Regions from separate parts of the Parapedobacter sp. 2B3 genome, predicted to be linked through region 2. Evidence: riboswitches for the same ligand, from Rfam matches in the RefSeq annotation. Region 2 holds a riboswitch; the other holds the start of a gene.
What was found. A riboswitch is a leader RNA that binds a small molecule or an ion and turns the genes downstream of it on or off. The one in region 2 is predicted to bind S-adenosylmethionine.
Positions count from the first base shown of each region.

Region 1: it holds a riboswitch for S-adenosylmethionine, as region 2 does, so the genes downstream of both, metE (5-methyltetrahydropteroyltriglutamate--homocysteine S-methyltransferase) here and ACEVG1_RS13700 (O-acetylhomoserine aminocarboxypropyltransferase/cysteine synthase family protein) in region 2, are expected to answer to the same signal.

Region 1 is NZ_JBHEUZ010000020.1:29,276-37,745, forward strand. It holds gene trpC (indole-3-glycerol phosphate synthase TrpC) at 1-760, opposite strand, end outside; gene ACEVG1_RS18180 (aminodeoxychorismate/anthranilate synthase component II) at 757-1,401, opposite strand; gene ACEVG1_RS18185 (anthranilate synthase component I family protein) at 1,412-2,821, opposite strand; gene trmD (tRNA (guanosine(37)-N1)-methyltransferase TrmD) at 3,064-3,741, opposite strand; gene metE (5-methyltetrahydropteroyltriglutamate--homocysteine S-methyltransferase) at 4,073-6,394, opposite strand; SAM riboswitch class I at 6,508-6,613, opposite strand; gene ACEVG1_RS18200 (response regulator transcription factor) at 6,739-7,428, opposite strand; gene ACEVG1_RS18205 (ATP-binding protein) at 7,443-8,470, opposite strand, start outside.
Region 2 is NZ_JBHEUZ010000011.1:138,936-147,405, reverse strand. It holds RNA gene rnpB (RNase P RNA component class A) at 1-85, shown strand, start outside; gene ACEVG1_RS13720 (sigma-54-dependent transcriptional regulator) at 102-1,514, shown strand; gene ACEVG1_RS13715 (hypothetical protein) at 1,548-1,736, opposite strand; gene ACEVG1_RS13710 (homoserine dehydrogenase) at 1,845-3,026, opposite strand; gene metX (homoserine O-acetyltransferase) at 3,072-4,130, opposite strand; gene ACEVG1_RS13700 (O-acetylhomoserine aminocarboxypropyltransferase/cysteine synthase family protein) at 4,160-5,464, opposite strand; gene ACEVG1_RS13695 (hypothetical protein) at 5,516-5,644, shown strand; SAM riboswitch class I at 5,733-5,847, opposite strand; gene ACEVG1_RS13690 (glutamine synthetase III) at 6,032-8,218, opposite strand; gene ACEVG1_RS13685 (prolyl oligopeptidase family serine peptidase) at 8,435-8,470, opposite strand, start outside.

The sequences.
Region 1 (8,470 bases), on a different contig from region 2:
TTATGGCGCTTGCTGGGTCGGCAGTCTTCATAAAATTTTCACCGATGAGAAACCCTTCGAAGCCGACGCCGCGCAGCTGGCGGATCGTGGCTGGGTTACTGATGCCGCTTTCTGAAACCTTGATGAACCTTTCGGGAATCAACCCCACCAATTCCAATGAATGGTCGAGCGAGACGGAGAAGTCATTCAGGTTTCGGTTGTTTACGCCAATGGCATCCACGCTGTCCATCATTGTGCGATCCAACTCCTCGCGGTTGTGCACTTCCAGCAATACATTGAGCCCAAGGGATTTTGCGGATTCCGACAAGGCCTTAACCTGCTCCGCGTCCAGTACAGCCGCAATTAGCAGGATGATATCCGCACCGTGGGCCTTCGCTTCCAATATCTGGTACTCATCGATGATAAACTCCTTACGGAGCAAGGGTATGTTTAACACGGCGCGGGCGGCGTCCAAGTCACCGAGGCTGCCGTTGAAAAAAGGATTGTCGGTTAACACAGATACGGCAGACACACCGGCATCCTGGTAGCCACCTACGACGGTGGCGACCGGCACGCGGTCATTTATGATACCTTTTGAGGGTGATGCCCGCTTGTATTCGGCAATGATACCATTTTTTCTGGAATCGTGCACAGCGTCGGGCAAAGAGAGGCACGAACGTGTAAAGAGTGGCTTTTTTTCCAGTTCGTTAAAGGGAACGTTTGTTTTTGCACGCTCTACCTCCACTTTTTTATGGGCAATTATTTTATCTAAAATGGTCATTGTTCAGTAATCTGTGATGGGTGGTTGGTGGTCATCGATGGATCTTCAATGGTTGGTAGCACCCAGTTGGCTATCATCGCTTTCCCATGCTGTGTAAGTACCGATTCGGGGTGGAACTGCAGCCCTTTTACGTCGAGCGTTTTGTGTGCCAGCGCCATGATTACGCCCCGTTCATCTTCGGCGGTGATGCGCAGTACATCGGGAAACCCCTCGTGGGCCACCGCCCACGAATGGTATCGGCCTACGGGGAAGGACCGCGGGAGGCCGTTGAAAATAGGTTCGTCGTCAACCTTGATGAGCAACGGTGTAGCCGTGCCGTGTACGGGCTTACTTAGGTTGTATAGGGTGCCGCCATATACCTCGGCTATGGCCTGTTGGCCCAAGCAGATGCCAAGTATGCTTTTCGTTGGCCCATATAGGCGGATGACATCCAGCAACAACCCGGCCTCACTGGGGATACCCGGCCCTGGCGACAACAAGATTTTGTCGAATGCGGCCACCTCTTCCAGTGCAAATTTGTCATTCCGCCACACGGTGGCATCGTGCCCGCACTCATGCAGCAGGTGCACCAGGTTGAATGTGAATGAATCATAATTGTCGATCACCAATATCCGCGGTGATTGATTTTGCAAACTGCTCATCGTTTTATTATCAAATTTCCTGTGCCAGCTCCAGTGCTTTACGCAGTGCGGCAATTTTGTTGTTTACTTCCTGAAGTTCTTTTTCGGGGTCGGAATCGGCCACGATACCCGCCCCGGCTTGGTAATGCAGCGTGTTGTTCCGGCTCAGGAACGAGCGGATCATGATGGCGTGGTTGAAGTCGTCATTGAAACCCATATAGCCGATGGCGCCGCTGTAGAAGCTGCGCTGTTGATTTTCGTAACGATCGATGAGTTGCATGGCCATATGTTTGGGCGCACCACTGAGTGTTCCCGCTGGGAAGGTATCGCCCACCACGTCGAACGAGTTCACGCCATCGCGCAACGTTCCGCAAACCTTCGACACCAAGTGGATGATGTGCGAATAATATTGCGCTTCTTTGTAGGTTTTTACGTGTACATCTTCACAGTGCCGGCTCAGGTCGTTTCGCGCCAGATCCACGAGCATCACGTGCTCTGCATTCTCCTTGGGATCTTCCTTTAGTGCTTCTGCTATTTTTTCGTCCTGTTGCTGATTGCCGCTCCGCTTGAAGGTGCCCGCAATGGGATAAATGGTCGCCTCCCGGTTGCGGATGGTCAGCTGGGCCTCGGGCGACGAACCGAAAAGCTTGAAGTCGCCGTAGTCGAAATAAAACAAGTATGGCGAGGGGTTGATGGAACGCAGCGTGCGGTACACGTTGAACTCGTCGCCGAGAAATGGACGGGAGAACCCCCGCGAAGGTACGATCTGGAAAACGTCGCCACGGAAAATATGGGTTTTCATCTTTTCCACCAGGGTCCTGAAGTCTGCATCGTCCATATTGGACGCTTCCTCGCCATTGAGCGAGAAATGATACTCCGGGAAATTTTTGTTTTGGATGAGGTACTGGATTTTTTCAAGTCCCGACGGACTGCCATCATCTTCCAGCTGATGTTCAAAAATATAGAGCTGGTTGCGGAAGTGGTCTATCGCGATCACATAGCGATAGATGTGATATTGCATAAAGGGAATATCGCGTTGGGGGTCTGGAGGGGTTTCCAATTGGATATCTTCGAAGTGGGTCACGGTATCGAACGTGAAGAAACCAAAAAGGCCGTTGGAAATGAAGTTGAATTGGTCTCTCCCACTATCGACGAAAGCACTTCTAAAGGCCGACACCTCTTCCCGGAGGTTGATTTCCGCCGCCGGTTTCCGTGTTGCAGGGAGCCCCGGGTATTGGATTTCGAGCGTATCGCGGTCCAGCTTGATGCCCCCGATCGGTTGGCAGCAGATGTAGCTCATGTTGTTTTCGCGGCTGTGGTAGTCGGAGCTTTCCAGCAGCAGGCTGTTCGGAAACACATCGCGTAGCCGCAGGTACGTACTCACCGGCGTCGTCGTATCCGCCAGCAACTGTTTGTAAACCGTTTTAAATCGGTATGCCATATTTATCCATTAACTTAATCACACAAAAAAACCCGACGGATTCTTCAAAACGTCGGGCCGAATATTCTAAAGCCTTGGCTGATCAGGAATATATTACCGTTCCTTCAGACCCGACGCTATTTTCGCCGTGCCACCACCATAATCCGATGTGGAACTTATTCATAATCATACGGGGCAAAAATATAAAAAAAATTGACGAAACAAATTTTATTTTGAGGGTATTTGCCTTTTAGCTGTTTGCTTCAATCGTCGAGTAAGTCCGGTCGCCGGGCTTCGGTACGGGCGAGTGCCTGTTCGTCGCGCCATCGGTTTATGGCGGCTTCATTGCCACTGAGCAGTACATCGGGTACTTTGTGGCCCCGCCAATCGGCCGGCCGGGTATAAATCGGCGCATCCAGCAGCCCTCCCTGGAACGAATCGGACAGTGCCGATGTCTCGTCAGAAAGCACGCCGGGCAGCAGCCGCGCCACGGCATCCACCAGCACGGCGGCAGGCAACTCCCCGCCTGAAAGCACGTAGTCGCCGATGGAAATCTCACAGGTCACGAAGATATCGCGGATGCGCTGGTCGATCCCCTTGTAGTGTCCGCAAAGGATGATGAGGTTACCTTTGGTGGATAGGTTGTTGGCAAGGGACTGGTTGAGGGTTTTGCCATCCGGCGTCATGAAAATCACCTCGTCGTAGGGTCGCTCCGCTTGCAGCTTTTCGATGCATTTCGCAAATGGTTCCACCTGCATCACCATTCCGCTCCCACCGCCATAGGGGTAGTCGTCCACACTCCGGTGCTTGTTGTCGGCATAGTCGCGCAGGCTATGTACCACTATCTCGCACAGCCCCTTTGTCTGGGCGCGTTGCAGAATGGAGTGCATAAAGGGGCTTTCCAGCAGACCCGGCAATACCGTGATAATATCAAACCGCATGGGGCAAAGGTAGGCTTTTGCCGGTAATCGGTCAACGCCCTGGGTCGCGTACCCGATGCAATTCCAATTCAACTACCACTGTACGGTGGTCTGAAGGCCAATGAAAGACCTTAAAATTGAACCTGGTTTGGAGAAGCGTTTTGCGACCGCTGTGAAAGGAACGATAAGACGTATTGCTAGCTACCCTTTGCACTAAAATATAAAAACATTAGAGCTGCATTGATACCCATATTCCCCAATATCCACAAGATAGTGTGGCAAGCTCCACTGCATCAAAAAGCCCCGCTACCGGAGGGCAACGGGGCTTGAATCGTATGGAATGAGCGGTTGGTTACACCGCTTCGGCTACGCCGCGTAGTGTCTTCGCTGCTTCGACCATGGCTTCCAGCGCAGCCTTTGTTTCCGGCCACGCGCGGGTTTTCAGACCGCAATCGGGATTAACCCAAAGTTGCTCGGCAGGGATAACGGCCTTCGCCTTTTCAAGCAATTTGACCATCTCCTCTTTGCTCGGTACGCGCGGTGAGTGGATGTCGTAAACACCGGGTCCGATATCATTCGGGTAGTTGAAGTCTGCAAAGGCATCGAGTAGCTCCATCTGTGAGCGCGATGTCTCGATGGTGATCACGTCTGCATCCATGGCAGCAATGTGCTCGATGATGTCGTTAAACTCAGAATAGCACATGTGGGTGTGTATCTGCGTATCATCTGCTACGTTTGACGAAGACACACGGAAGGCACGCACGGCCCAGTCGAGGTATGCCTTGTGGTCGGCCTTGCGCAGCGGCAAGCCTTCGCGGATAGCGGGCTCATCGATCTGGATGATTTTGATACCTGCTTTTTCCAATGCTTGCACCTCGTCCAAAATAGCTAAGGCAATTTGGTAGGTGGTTTCCGACCGTGGCTGGTCATTGCGCACAAACGACCATTGCAGAATGGTCACCGGGCCGGTAAGCATCCCTTTTACGGGGCGGTTGGTGAGGGTTTGTGCGTAGGCCGACCAATAGACGGTCATGTCGTTCGGGCGTGAGACATCACCGTAGATGACGGGAGGCTTCACGCAGCGTGAACCGTAGGATTGTACCCAGCCGTTTTTGGTGAAGGCATAGCCTGACAGCTGCTCGCCGAAGTACTCTACCATGTCGTTGCGCTCAAACTCGCCGTGTACCAGCACATCGATGTCCAGGTCTTCTTGTAGGCGGATGGTCCGCTCGGTTTCTTCAGCGATGAGCTTGTCGTACTCTTCTTGTGTAATCGCACCTTTTTTGAGGTCAGCGCGCCATTTGCGCACGTCCCGGGTTTGCGGGAACGAGCCGATGGTCGTGGTGGCAAAGGCGGGTAAGTTGAACTTTGCCTGTTGCGTGGCTTTACGGTCGGCAAACGGGCTGGTACGTGTAGCGTCGTCATCCGTAATGTTCTTCACGCGGGTCTTCACGTCGTCGCGGTGGATGAGTGAAGAGGTACGGCGGCTTTGCTGTGCGGCTTGGTTAGCCTCAAAGCGTGCCGTAATGGCACTATTAGCATCGCCAGTGGCTAACGCAGCCAAATCGGTTACTTCCGTAAGTTTTTGTTTGGCAAAGGCGAGCCAGTTTTTTACTTCCGCAGGAAGCGATTGTTCATTGTCTTCCAAATCAAGATCGAACGGAACGTGCAGCAACGAGCTGGACGGGGCAACCCATACGCGGTCGGCACCCAGCGCGTCAACGGCCCGTCCAATCTTTTTGAGGGAAGTTTCGTAGTCATTTTTCCAGATGTTGCGGCCATCCACTACGCCGAGCGACAGGGTAAGGCCGGAAGGAACGCTGCTCAATAATTCGTCAAGCTGGTTTTCGCCGCGTACGAGGTCGATGTGCAGGGCCTGTACGGGTAAATTCAATGCGGTCTGTGCATTTTCACGCAGCGACTCGAAGTAAGTGGCAACCACGAGTTTGGTGCCTTTTGCAGCAGCGGCGAGGCGGTTGTAAACAGTTTGGTAAAGCGCGCGGGTTTTATCGTCGATGTCCAATGCGAGGAAAGGTTCGTCAAGCTGTATCCACTCAGCTCCGGCTTGCGCCAGTTTGCCCAGGATTTCTTCATAAACGGGCAACAGGCGGTCGATGAGGTCGATCCGGTCGAAACCGGCTTCTTTCTCCTTGCCCAGCAGCAGGTAGGTGATGGGACCGATTAATACGGGCTTGGTGTCGATACCCAATTGCTTGGCTTCGTTGAATTCGTTGACCACCTTCTCGGAAGTGAGGCGGAACTGCTGGTCTTTCACGAACTCGGGCACGATGTAGTGGTAGTTGGTATCGAACCACTTGGTCATTTCCATGGCGGTTACATCGAGTCCGTCTTGCTGGAAGCCACGGGCCATGGCGAAATATAAATCGAGGTTATAAGAAGAAGCACCTTCCACTGCGAAACCCTTGTAGCGGGTTGGGATGGCGCCGACGGTAAGTGTAAGGTCGAGCACCTGGTCATAGAACGAAAAATCGTTGGAAGGGATAAGGGCGATGCCTGCCTCCCGTTGGGTTTTCCAATTTTCTTCGCGAATGGCGCGCGCGGCCCCCAGCAGTTCCTGTTGGCTGATTTTCTTTGCCCAGTAGGCTTCGTTGGCCTTTTTCAGCTCCCGAAGGGCACCGATACGCGGGTAACCCAAGTTGTTGGTTTTTAACATGATATTGTTTGAATAAATTAATGTACAATACAGCGACATCCTTCCATTTGCGGACAAGAGGAGTCTTTTCTTACTGGATGCTTTCGGGAGAGGGCACAAGGGTGAGTTGTGTCTGCTTATTTTTCCCCCACCGAGGCGGGAGTAGAATTTAGCACCTTGTCTGCCGACAGGTTGCTAAGGCTTCACAGGGTCCATTCCCTCTGCCTTTCTCCATAAGCGGCCGCTAATATCGGGATTAAGATTGAAATACGCAAAAATATTAATTGTGGAACGGGGATGACACGGATTGAGCAGATTTAAACGGATCTATGCATTCTTGCGCCGGGGAACTTATAGGGGGAAAATCAACTCACCAACAACTTATATCCCTTGCCATGCACATTCACGATCTCGACCTTTGGGTCATCGCGCAGGTATTTGCGTAGCTTGCTGAGGAACACGTCCATGCTGCGGCCATTGAAGTAGTTGTCGTCGTGCCAGATTTTCAGTAGGGCTTCCTCGCGTGTGAGCACATCGTTTTTCTTGATACAAAGCAGGCGGAGCAGCTCCGCTTCTTTGGTTGATAGTTTTTGCTGTTGCCCGTTGTAGCTGATCTGCTGGGCCACATAGTCAAAGTGGTATTTGCCGATCTCGAATTGGTCGGCGTACGCCTCTTCCTGTTTTTCTCGCGATGCCCGTTTAAGCAACGCATGGATACGTAGTAACAGCTCCTCCACACGGAAAGGCTTGGTGATGTAGTCGTCGCCGCCCAGTCCGAACGCTTCGGTTTTATCTTCCATCATTCCTTTGGCGGTGGCAAAGATGATGGGGATGTCCGCGTTGGTCTTGCGGATTTCCTTGCCCAACGTGAAACCATCCTTGCGGGGCATCATCACATCGAGTATACAGAGGTCAAATGGCTCTTTATTGAACTGGCGCAGTGCTTCGTCACCGTCCTTGCATAGGACAACGTCAAATTTGCCTTTCAGCTCTAAATAGTCTTTCAGAATATCGCCCAGGTTCGGGTCGTCTTCTGCCAATAGAATCTTTTGCATAGTGGTTGGTCTCCCTATCGTTCGAGCGGTAACGTGATTTCAAATGAAGTTCCTTTGTCTTTTTCGCTACGTACATGTACTTTGCCACCCAACCGTTTAACGATATCGTTCACGTAGCTGAGTCCAAGGCCAAAGCCTTTCACGTCATGGCGGTTTCCGGTTGGGATGCGGTAAAATTGATCGAAAATCTTCGAGAGCTGGTCCCGGTTCATCCCAATGCCCTTATCGGCCACGGTGATGTGGATTTGCTTACTGCTGTTTTTTGTTCTGATGGTGATGTCGGGGTTTTCAGCGCTGTATTTTATGGCGTTGTCCAACAAATTGAACAATACGTTAGAAAGGTGCAACTCATCGCCCGATACGACAGCATCGGTGGCATCGAGGTGCATGCTAACCTTGGCTTCGTGTTTAAGCAGTTGCAGCTCCATGCTATCCACCACCGCTTGGGCAAGATCGTTCATGTCTACAGGGCGATGTTCCAGCTTCAGGTTATCTTTCTCGAGGCGAGCGATATTGAGCACGCGTTCAATGTGATTGCCCAACCGGACGTTTTCATCGTAGATAATGTTGGCCAAGCGGGAGGCACGTTGCTGGTCGGCAGCGATGTCGGCATCCTTGAGCGATTCGCTGGCGATCATGATGGTGGCTACCGGCGTTTTAAACTCGTGCGTCATGTTGTTGATGAAATCTGTTTTCATCTCCGATATTTTCTTCTGCCGGAGCATGGTAAAGATGGTATACGTAAAGGATCCGATCAATACCAGCAACAGGGTCGCCGAAGAAAACAGCATCACCGTCATGTTTCCCATCAATACATGGTCCTTGTTGGGAAAATATATGGCCAAGCGGCCAGACGAACGCTCGTTATCTGCCCGGAACAATTCGGTGGTGTATAGGCTTTGTGGGTTGGGTTCTTCTGTTTCTGAGAAGTTGGCGAACGACGCATATAGCGTGGTGCTCCTATCCTTGATGACGAGGTCGAACGGCGAATGGATCGCCCTGTTCTTAAGCTCTTTCTCCAGCTCCGATTTGATATAAGCCA
Region 2 (8,470 bases):
CAGTGATGGCAGGCCTAGATAAATGATAGAAGTCCCTCGCCTTGGGCGAGGGGTACAGAATCCGGCTTATAGGGTTTGCCTTTTTTACGTAGGAATAGAATATGACCAAAATACTAATTATCGACGACGAGCGTGCCATCCGGAGTACGCTGCGTGAAATTCTGGAGTACGAAGACTATAAGGTGCTCGATACCGACAATGGTACCGAGGGCTTGGCTATCATCAAGAAGGAAAACATAGACCTGGTACTTTGCGATATCAAAATGAGCAAGATGGACGGCATGGAAGTGCTTACTGAAGCGCTGGCCATCAAGCCGGATTTGCCCTTTATCATGATATCGGGGCATGGTACCATAGAAACAGCGGTCGAAGCCAGCAAAAAGGGCGCATATGACTTTATTTCCAAGCCGCCCGACCTGAATCGGTTGTTGATAACCGTACGCAACGCGCTCGAACGGGGTACGTTGGTTACGGAAACCAAGGTGCTGAAGCGTAAAGTTAGTAAAACACGCGATATATTGGGCGATTCGGAAGCCATCCAGCGCATCAAGGAGACCATCGAGCGGGTGGCGCCCACGGATGCCCGTGTACTGGTAACCGGGGCGAACGGTAGTGGCAAGGAGCTGGTGGCCCGGTGGCTCCATGAAAAGTCGTCGCGGGCGGATGCACCCCTCATCGAGGTAAACTGTGCCGCTATACCGTCCGAGTTGATCGAAAGTGAACTTTTCGGACATGAAAAAGGTTCTTTCACGTCGGCCATAAAACAACGCATCGGTAAGTTCGAACAGGCTGATAATGGTACATTGTTTCTGGACGAGATCGGTGATATGAGCCTTTCGGCGCAGGCCAAGGTGCTTCGGGCGCTGCAGGAAAATAAGGTGACCCGGGTGGGCGGAGAGAAGGAAATCAGTGTGAATGTCCGTGTCATCGCAGCGACCAATAAGGATTTGCTTAAGGAAATCGATGCCGGTAATTTCCGCATGGACCTCTACCACCGGTTGAGCGTGATCATCATCCATGTGCCACCATTGACTGAACGGAAAGAGGATATCCCTGTGTTGGCGGAGCAATTTTGCGACGAGGTTTGCGGGGAATACAATATGCCTGTGAAGAAAATCACAGCAGCGGCAATGGAGGCGTTGAAAGCATTGCCATGGACCGGTAATATCCGTGAATTGCGTAACATGGTGGAGCGATTGATTATCCTGAGCGATAAAGAAATAACCGATAAAGACGTGTGCGCTTTTGCCAACCCTAGTGCGGTAACGGCTATGGTGGAGCGTGTCGTAACAAACGAGGAGGATGCGGATTGCGTTGCACCCGAAAATAGCGCCATTAACTACGATGATTTTCCATCGTTCCAGGATTTCAAAGACCATACGGAAATGGAATTTATCAAGTATAAGTTGGAAAAGAACGGATGGAACGTGTCTAAAACGGCCGATGAAATCGATATCCAACGGAGCCATCTATACAGTAAAATCGAGAAGTTCGGTTTGAAAAGGGAGTCGTAACAACGCCAATCCGCCCGCCAAGGGCGGATTGGCTTACTCGTTGAATTTGCGGTGCTGTTTCTTGATGAGAACCGCCACGACAATAATCAACACAATCGCGGCCAATGCAATATAACCATAGGCCCGCCAAGGGCTCTCTGCGGCTGTCGTCTCGTGCTGCTGCTGCTGCACAAAGGCCGGAACGCCAAACAATGCAATAAAAGACACAACGGTGCTCTGCATGACGCAATATATTTTTAACGTGTTACAATCTGTACAAGATATTAATTAAAGTGCACAAACGTGTCTTATGTTTGGCGTACAGTCGTTTTGTTACAAACAAATGATTTATTAGTCGATTTCGGCGATAAATACACCGTCGCGATCGATGTCGGCCTTGTTTTCCAAAATCTGCCGTAAACTTATCCTGCCAATGACATATTTGAAATCTTGGGCATAATACCGTTCACTGATGGAGGTAAACCCGAGCTTTTCGACGAGTCGTTCATCTTCGTAACGGAGATACACCGAGATTTCCCAATCGGTGCTATACCGCAATCCACCGGCATCGATGTGTTTCTTGTATTCGTATCGGTAGCCATACCGTAAGGCGGCGATATCCGAAAGTACGGCCGATCCGGTAGGGTGGCCCCCGGCGCCTTTGCCATAGAAAAATTGCTCATCGGCAAAAGCGGCTTTGACCAATACGCCATTGTATTCATTTTCTACATTATAGAGGATATTATCGGGCCTAACCAACTTGGGTAACACGTATAGGATAACCGCTTTGTCATTGATTTCACGCGCCGTGGGCACGAGCTTTAGCCGAACGTTCTTCTCGTTCGCAAAGCGGATGTCGGCCGTACGCAGTTTATCGATGCCAATATTGAGGATGGTATCCGGGGAAATATAAAGCCCATATGCGTGCGAAGCGACAATGGCGAGTTTAAACTTGGGGTCAAAGCCCCCCACATCGAGCGTTGGGTCCGTCTCGGCAAACCCCAGCTCTTGTGCCTGCCGCAGCGCCGTGTCGTAGGCGAGGTTTTCATTGAATATCTTGGAGAGTATATAGTTGGACGAACCATTGAAGATGCCCGAGATGGAGTGCAGCAACTCATTGTCGTAATATTCTTCCAAGTTCCTGATGATGGGAATGCTTCCGCATACCGCACCTTCGTATAGCAAGCTCGTGCCGTGCTGGTTTTGGATTTCCACCAGTTCTTGGAGATGTGTGGCAATCATCTTCTTATTTGCCGATACCACATTCTTGCCCGATCGGAGTGCACGTGCCACAATGTCGAAGGCGGCATCGGCGTCGTCAATCAACTCCACGACCGTGTTGATTGCTGGATCGTCCAATACCAAGGCTGCATCGGTCGTAAATAATTCGGCCGGAAGGGTGCGTTCCTTTTCGGGGTGTTTGATAACAAATTTTTTGATGGCGAGGTTGAGGTGTTTGGTACTGATGATGTCGTATAGCCCTTGTCCCACCACACCGAATCCGAAAATACCCAGGGTTAGTTTGTTGTCCATGTTTGCAGTCAATGTTGTTGTTTTGATATAAAAGATAAAAATAGTTTAACCCACACGGCGGTAACTGGTCGTGATAGGTTGGTCTCCACCCATGTTTAAGAAGTCGGCAAGTACTTCGGCAATGCGCTTTGTCTCGATGAGAAATCCATCGTGCCCGTAGAAGGAATTGATTTCCGCGTATTTCGCGCCGGCAATATGCTTAGCCAGGAACTTCTGCTCTTCCACCGGAAACAATAGGTCTGTGTCAATGCCAATAACGAGCGTTTTCGCCTGTACCAGGCGAAGGGCATCGGGTACGCTTTGGCGTCCGCGGCCCACGTTATGTCCGTCCATCGCTTTGCTGAGGAGCCAATAGCTGTAGGCATTGAAACGTTTAACCAATTTCTCACCCTGGTAATTCTGGTACGAAGAGGCCCTGAAATCATCCTGCTTGTCGTCGGATGTTTCCAATTGCGTGGCACCATAGGTATCGTAGCCGCGGTAAGAGAGGAGCGCGATGCTACGGGCCGCTTTCAATCCCTTGGCGCCGCCATTGGGTATGTTTGCATAAAACGTCCGGTCGGTGCTGATGGCCAGTCGCTGGCTTTCGTTAAAGGCAATGCCCCAGGGAGAGTGTGCTGCGTTTGTCGCTACCAATACCAGGTTACGAATCCGATCGGGGTCGGCGATAGCCCATTCCAATGCTTGCTGGCCGCCCAACGACCCGCCGATGACCACAGCTATTTTTCCGATGCCGAGATGGTCGGCCAGCAACGCATGGGCGGCAGCCATGTCCCGGATCGAAAACTGCGGGAACGATAGGTAGTAAGGATAGCCAGTGACCGGGTTGGTACTCAGTGGGTTGGTGCTGCCGTACGGCGACCCGATGATATTGGCGCAGACGATGAAATGCTCCGCCGGGTTAAAAAAGTCCTTTTCACCGAACAATCCAGGCCACCATCCAAACACATCGGCATTTGCCGTAAGCGCATGGCAAACCCATATCACATTGTCCTTCCGTTCATTGAGTTGGCCATAGGTATGGTACCCAATGCTGAGGTTCCTGATTCGCTTCCCGTTTTCGAGTTTGAATGTTTTCGGATAGTTGAATGTCGATATGCCCATGGTTGGTTGGATTGCTCGGTGATGGGAAGCTATTTCACTTGGTCAAACGCCTGTTGCAGATCGCCCTTGATATCGTCGATGTGTTCGATACCCACGGCCAACCGCAGTTCGCCCGGATACACGCCCGCTTCTGCTTGTTCCTGTGCCGACAATTGCTGGTGCGTAGTGGCGGCCGGGTGGATGACAAGCGTCTTGGTGTCGCCCACGTTAGCCAAATGGCTGATGAGTTTCAAGTTATCTATGAATGCATTTGCTTTTTCAGCGCCGCCCTTGATGGTGAACGAAAGTACCGCGCCGAAGCCATTCTTGAGGTATTTCTGTGCATTGGCGTGGTTCGGGTCGCTTTTCAATCCGGGGTACTTCACTTTTTCTACCTGCGGATGCTGCTCCAACCACTTGGCCACTTCCAATGTGTTGTCTACGTGTCGTTGTACACGCAGCGAAAGCGTTTCCAGCCCCTGCAGTAATAGGAACGAGTTGAAAGGCGACAACGCCGGTCCGAAATCACGCAGTCCTTCTACCCGTGCGCGGATAGCGAACTGGATGTTGCCAAAAGGGCCGTCCACACCGAAAACATCGCTGAATACGAGCCCGTGGTAACCTTCGGAGGGTTCACTGAACTGCTTGAATTTACCATTTCCCCAATTGTAATTGCCGCCGTCTACAATGATGCCGGCGATGCTATTGCCATGCCCACCGATCCACTTTGTCGCCGCAGCTACCACCACATGCGCGCCGTGCTCCAATGGTTTGAATAGATAACCACCGCACCCGAACGTATTGTCGACAATGAGGGGGAGGTCATATTTTTTGGCTATTGCGGCGATGCGGTCGAAATCGGGGATGCTGAAACTGGGGTTGCCTATGGTTTCCACATAAATGGCCTTGGTTTTATCATCGATTGCAGCCTCGATGTTTTCCGGCTTTTCGTTTTTCGCAAACCGGGCCTCGATGCCCAATCGCTTGAACGATACCTTGAATTGGTTATACGTGCCGCCATACAGACTGGACCCCGTAACGAAATTGTCACCGCTTTCCAGAATATTGGTCAGAGCGATAAACTGTGCCGATTGGCCCGAAGCGACTGCGAGACCCGCTACACCGCCCTCGAGCGCTGCCATCCGTTTTTCAAACACATCGGTGGTCGGATTCATGATCCGGGTATAGATATTTCCAAACTCCTTCAACGCAAAGAGGTTTGCCCCATGTTCCGCGCTGTTGAATACGAAAGAAGTGGTTTGGTAAATCGGTACGGCACGTGAACCCGTGGTGGGGTCGGCCTCTTGTCCGGCGTGTACTTGCAGCGTTTCAAATTTCAGATTTTCATTAGCCATGATTCAACTTTTTTAATAAACTTACTTATGTTGGATTAACTTGTGTGCTCAATGGATAAGCGCTGTCCGGTACATACCCGCCTCGTTGGGCAGCGGCATGTATGGTGGACGGTGTGTGTGCGTGGGGTCAACAGCAGGTACGGCACCGCATCATCCCGCTGCACATTCGGGATGGCATAGCGGCAATAGGCTGAATGCGGCTTCCTCCGGGTTTTCCGGAAGTTGGGCTAAGGATACTACTTGTTGGGTACGTGTTCATTTGTCTTATCATTTATATGCTCCCAGCCAATCTTTGCAGGGACAGGAATTGGCACCTTTTCCACCGTTTGCGGATGGTTGCCAGTGGGTCATTGAGCCAGTCTCTCGCCACTTCTTTATAAACCAAGACCTACTTTTGAAGAGGAATTGATTTGTGCGTGTATCCACGCAACGGTTGCAAATATACGCGGTATGGTTGGGTTGTGCAACCCTTTTTTGATTTTTTTGAGCAGGTGCCTTAACAAATAACACGAGGCCTCCCGTATAAGGAGGCCTCGTGTTATTTGTGCGATATGGATTCGTATTACCTTACCGTACGAACAGGAGTTCGCGCAGTTTCGGCAACGGCCACTGCCGGTCGTCCACAATCTGCTCCAACTTATTCAGATGGTATCGGATTTTGTCGAAATACGGTTTCACCTTCGTGTCGTAAGCGATCGCTTTTTCGCGTGCATCTTCAAGGACGTTTGCTTTCTTGCGTTCCTGGCGCATCGCTTCGGCATCGACCAAGATGGTATTGATGTGGTTGGAAATACGTTCTACCAAATTGGCTTGCGATCCGTATGCTTCCGCTTTCAGTCCCAAATCCTTCAGTCCCTTTATATTCTCAATGAGAACGTTCTGGTAGTTGAATGCTGCGGGAGCCACCAGGCTGGTTACGATCTCTCCGATAACGCGGGCCTCGATCTGGATTTTCTTGAAGTAGTTTTCCAGTAGGATTTCATGGCGGGCTTCGCTCTCCCGCTTGGTGAATATGGCTAGGTTCTCGAACATATCCAACGACCGTTCACTCACATACACGTCCAGTGCTTTCGGTGTGGTCTTGATGTTCGACAGTCCACGTTTGTGGGCTTCCTCTTCCCATTCTTTGCTGTAGCCGTTGCCCTCAAACCGGATCGCTTTCGATTCTTTGATGTATTTGCGTACAACGTTGAGCAGAGCAAGATCTTTTTTCGTGCCTTTCTTGATCTGTTTGTCGACCTCCGTTTTAAACTCGATGAGTTGGTTGGCTACGATGGCGCTGAGTACGGTCATCGGACTGGCGCTGTTGGAGGCCGAACCTACCGCCCGGAACTCGAATTTATTGCCGGTGAAGGCAAAGGGGGATGTCCGGTTGCGATCGGTGTTATCGAGTTGCAATTGCGGGATTTTGGGGATGCCGTGCCATAGCAATGCCTCATTTTTCACCTTCTTGGCTACCCGGGCGGTTTCCACTTCATCGAGCACCGCATTGAGTTGACTGCCGAGGAAGATGGAAATAATGGCCGGAGGTGCCTCGTTGGCACCCAAGCGGTGGTCGTTGCCTGCGCTGGCGATCGATGCCCGCATCAGGTCCGCATGTTCATGGACGGCTTTGATTACGTTGACGAAAAACGTCAGGAACATCAGGTTGGTCTTCGGTGTTTTCCCCGGCGACAGCAAATTCACACCGGTATTGGTAATCATCGACCAGTTGTTGTGCTTGCCTGAGCCATTGATGTCTGCATACGGCTTCTCGTGGATCAGCACTTTGAATTTGTGCCGGAGCGCCACTTGCTCCATCAAATTGAGCAATAATTGATTATGGTCTATCGCCAAGTTGATTTCTTCGAACATGGGCGCACACTCAAATTGGGAAGGGGCCACTTCGTTATGGCGTGTTTTTAATGGGATGCCCAATTTGAGCGCTTCCTGCTCGAGGTCGACCATAAATGCCAGTACCCGCTCGGGGATGGCACCGAAATAGTGGTCTTCCAGCTGTTGCCCCTTGGCAGACATGTGGCCGAATAGCGTGCGGCCGGTGAGCTGCAAGTCAGGGCGTGCATTAAATAAGGCGAGGTCTACCAAAAAATATTCCTGCTCAATACCCAATGATGCTGTTATCTTGGTGATCGATTTATCGAAGAAATTGGCTACGTCTACCGCGGCTTTGTCGAGGGCATTGATGGCTTTCAGCAACGGGGCCTTGTAATCGAGCGCCTCGCCGGTATAGGAAACGAAAATCGTGGGGATGCAAAGCGTTTTGCTGCCACCGGTCTCATAAATAAAAGCCGGCGACGATGGGTCCCATCCGGTGTAACCGCGGGCCTCGAAGGTGTTGCGTATGCCGCCGTTGGGGAAGCTGGATGCGTCGGGTTCCTGCTGTACCAACGCGCTGGCGGTGAACTTGTCGATGGCCGAACCATCGGGCAGGGGTTCGAAGAACGCATCGTGTTTCTCTGCGGTGGCGCCGGTCAATGGCTGGAACCAGTGGGTGTAATGCGTTACACCATTGGTGATAGCCCAGCTTTTCATTGCCTGGGAGATATGCTCGGCAAGATCGTGGGTGATGGGCCTGCCGCTGTCTATGGTTTCCGTCAGTTCTTCATAGGCATTCTTAGGAAGGTATTCCTTCATCTTTGCTGTTGTGAACACATTCTTTCCGAAAAACAGGGAGGGTTTAGTTGTTTCGTGGGTATCGGTTCGATTTAATCGCGAAACCGCGGTCTCTACCGCCTTGAATCTTAATCCTGACATTGAATTTTTATTAGTTTTGCCTGTATGTTGTGTTGTTTTTTAATTTTCGGTTCAATATTCGAAAAAAAAAATGACATTTCATTGATTTCGTTGGAAAAATTTCAATATTATTTAAAAATAAATGCGAAATAATCGATTTTGTGGCGACTTGACTATGCTTTTGTGAAAAATAGACGGCAAGGGGGCAAATGCATACAGTTAATCCCTGTAGTTTAATCATTCGCCGAAGCCCCAGTCAATGCCTTTGAGCGT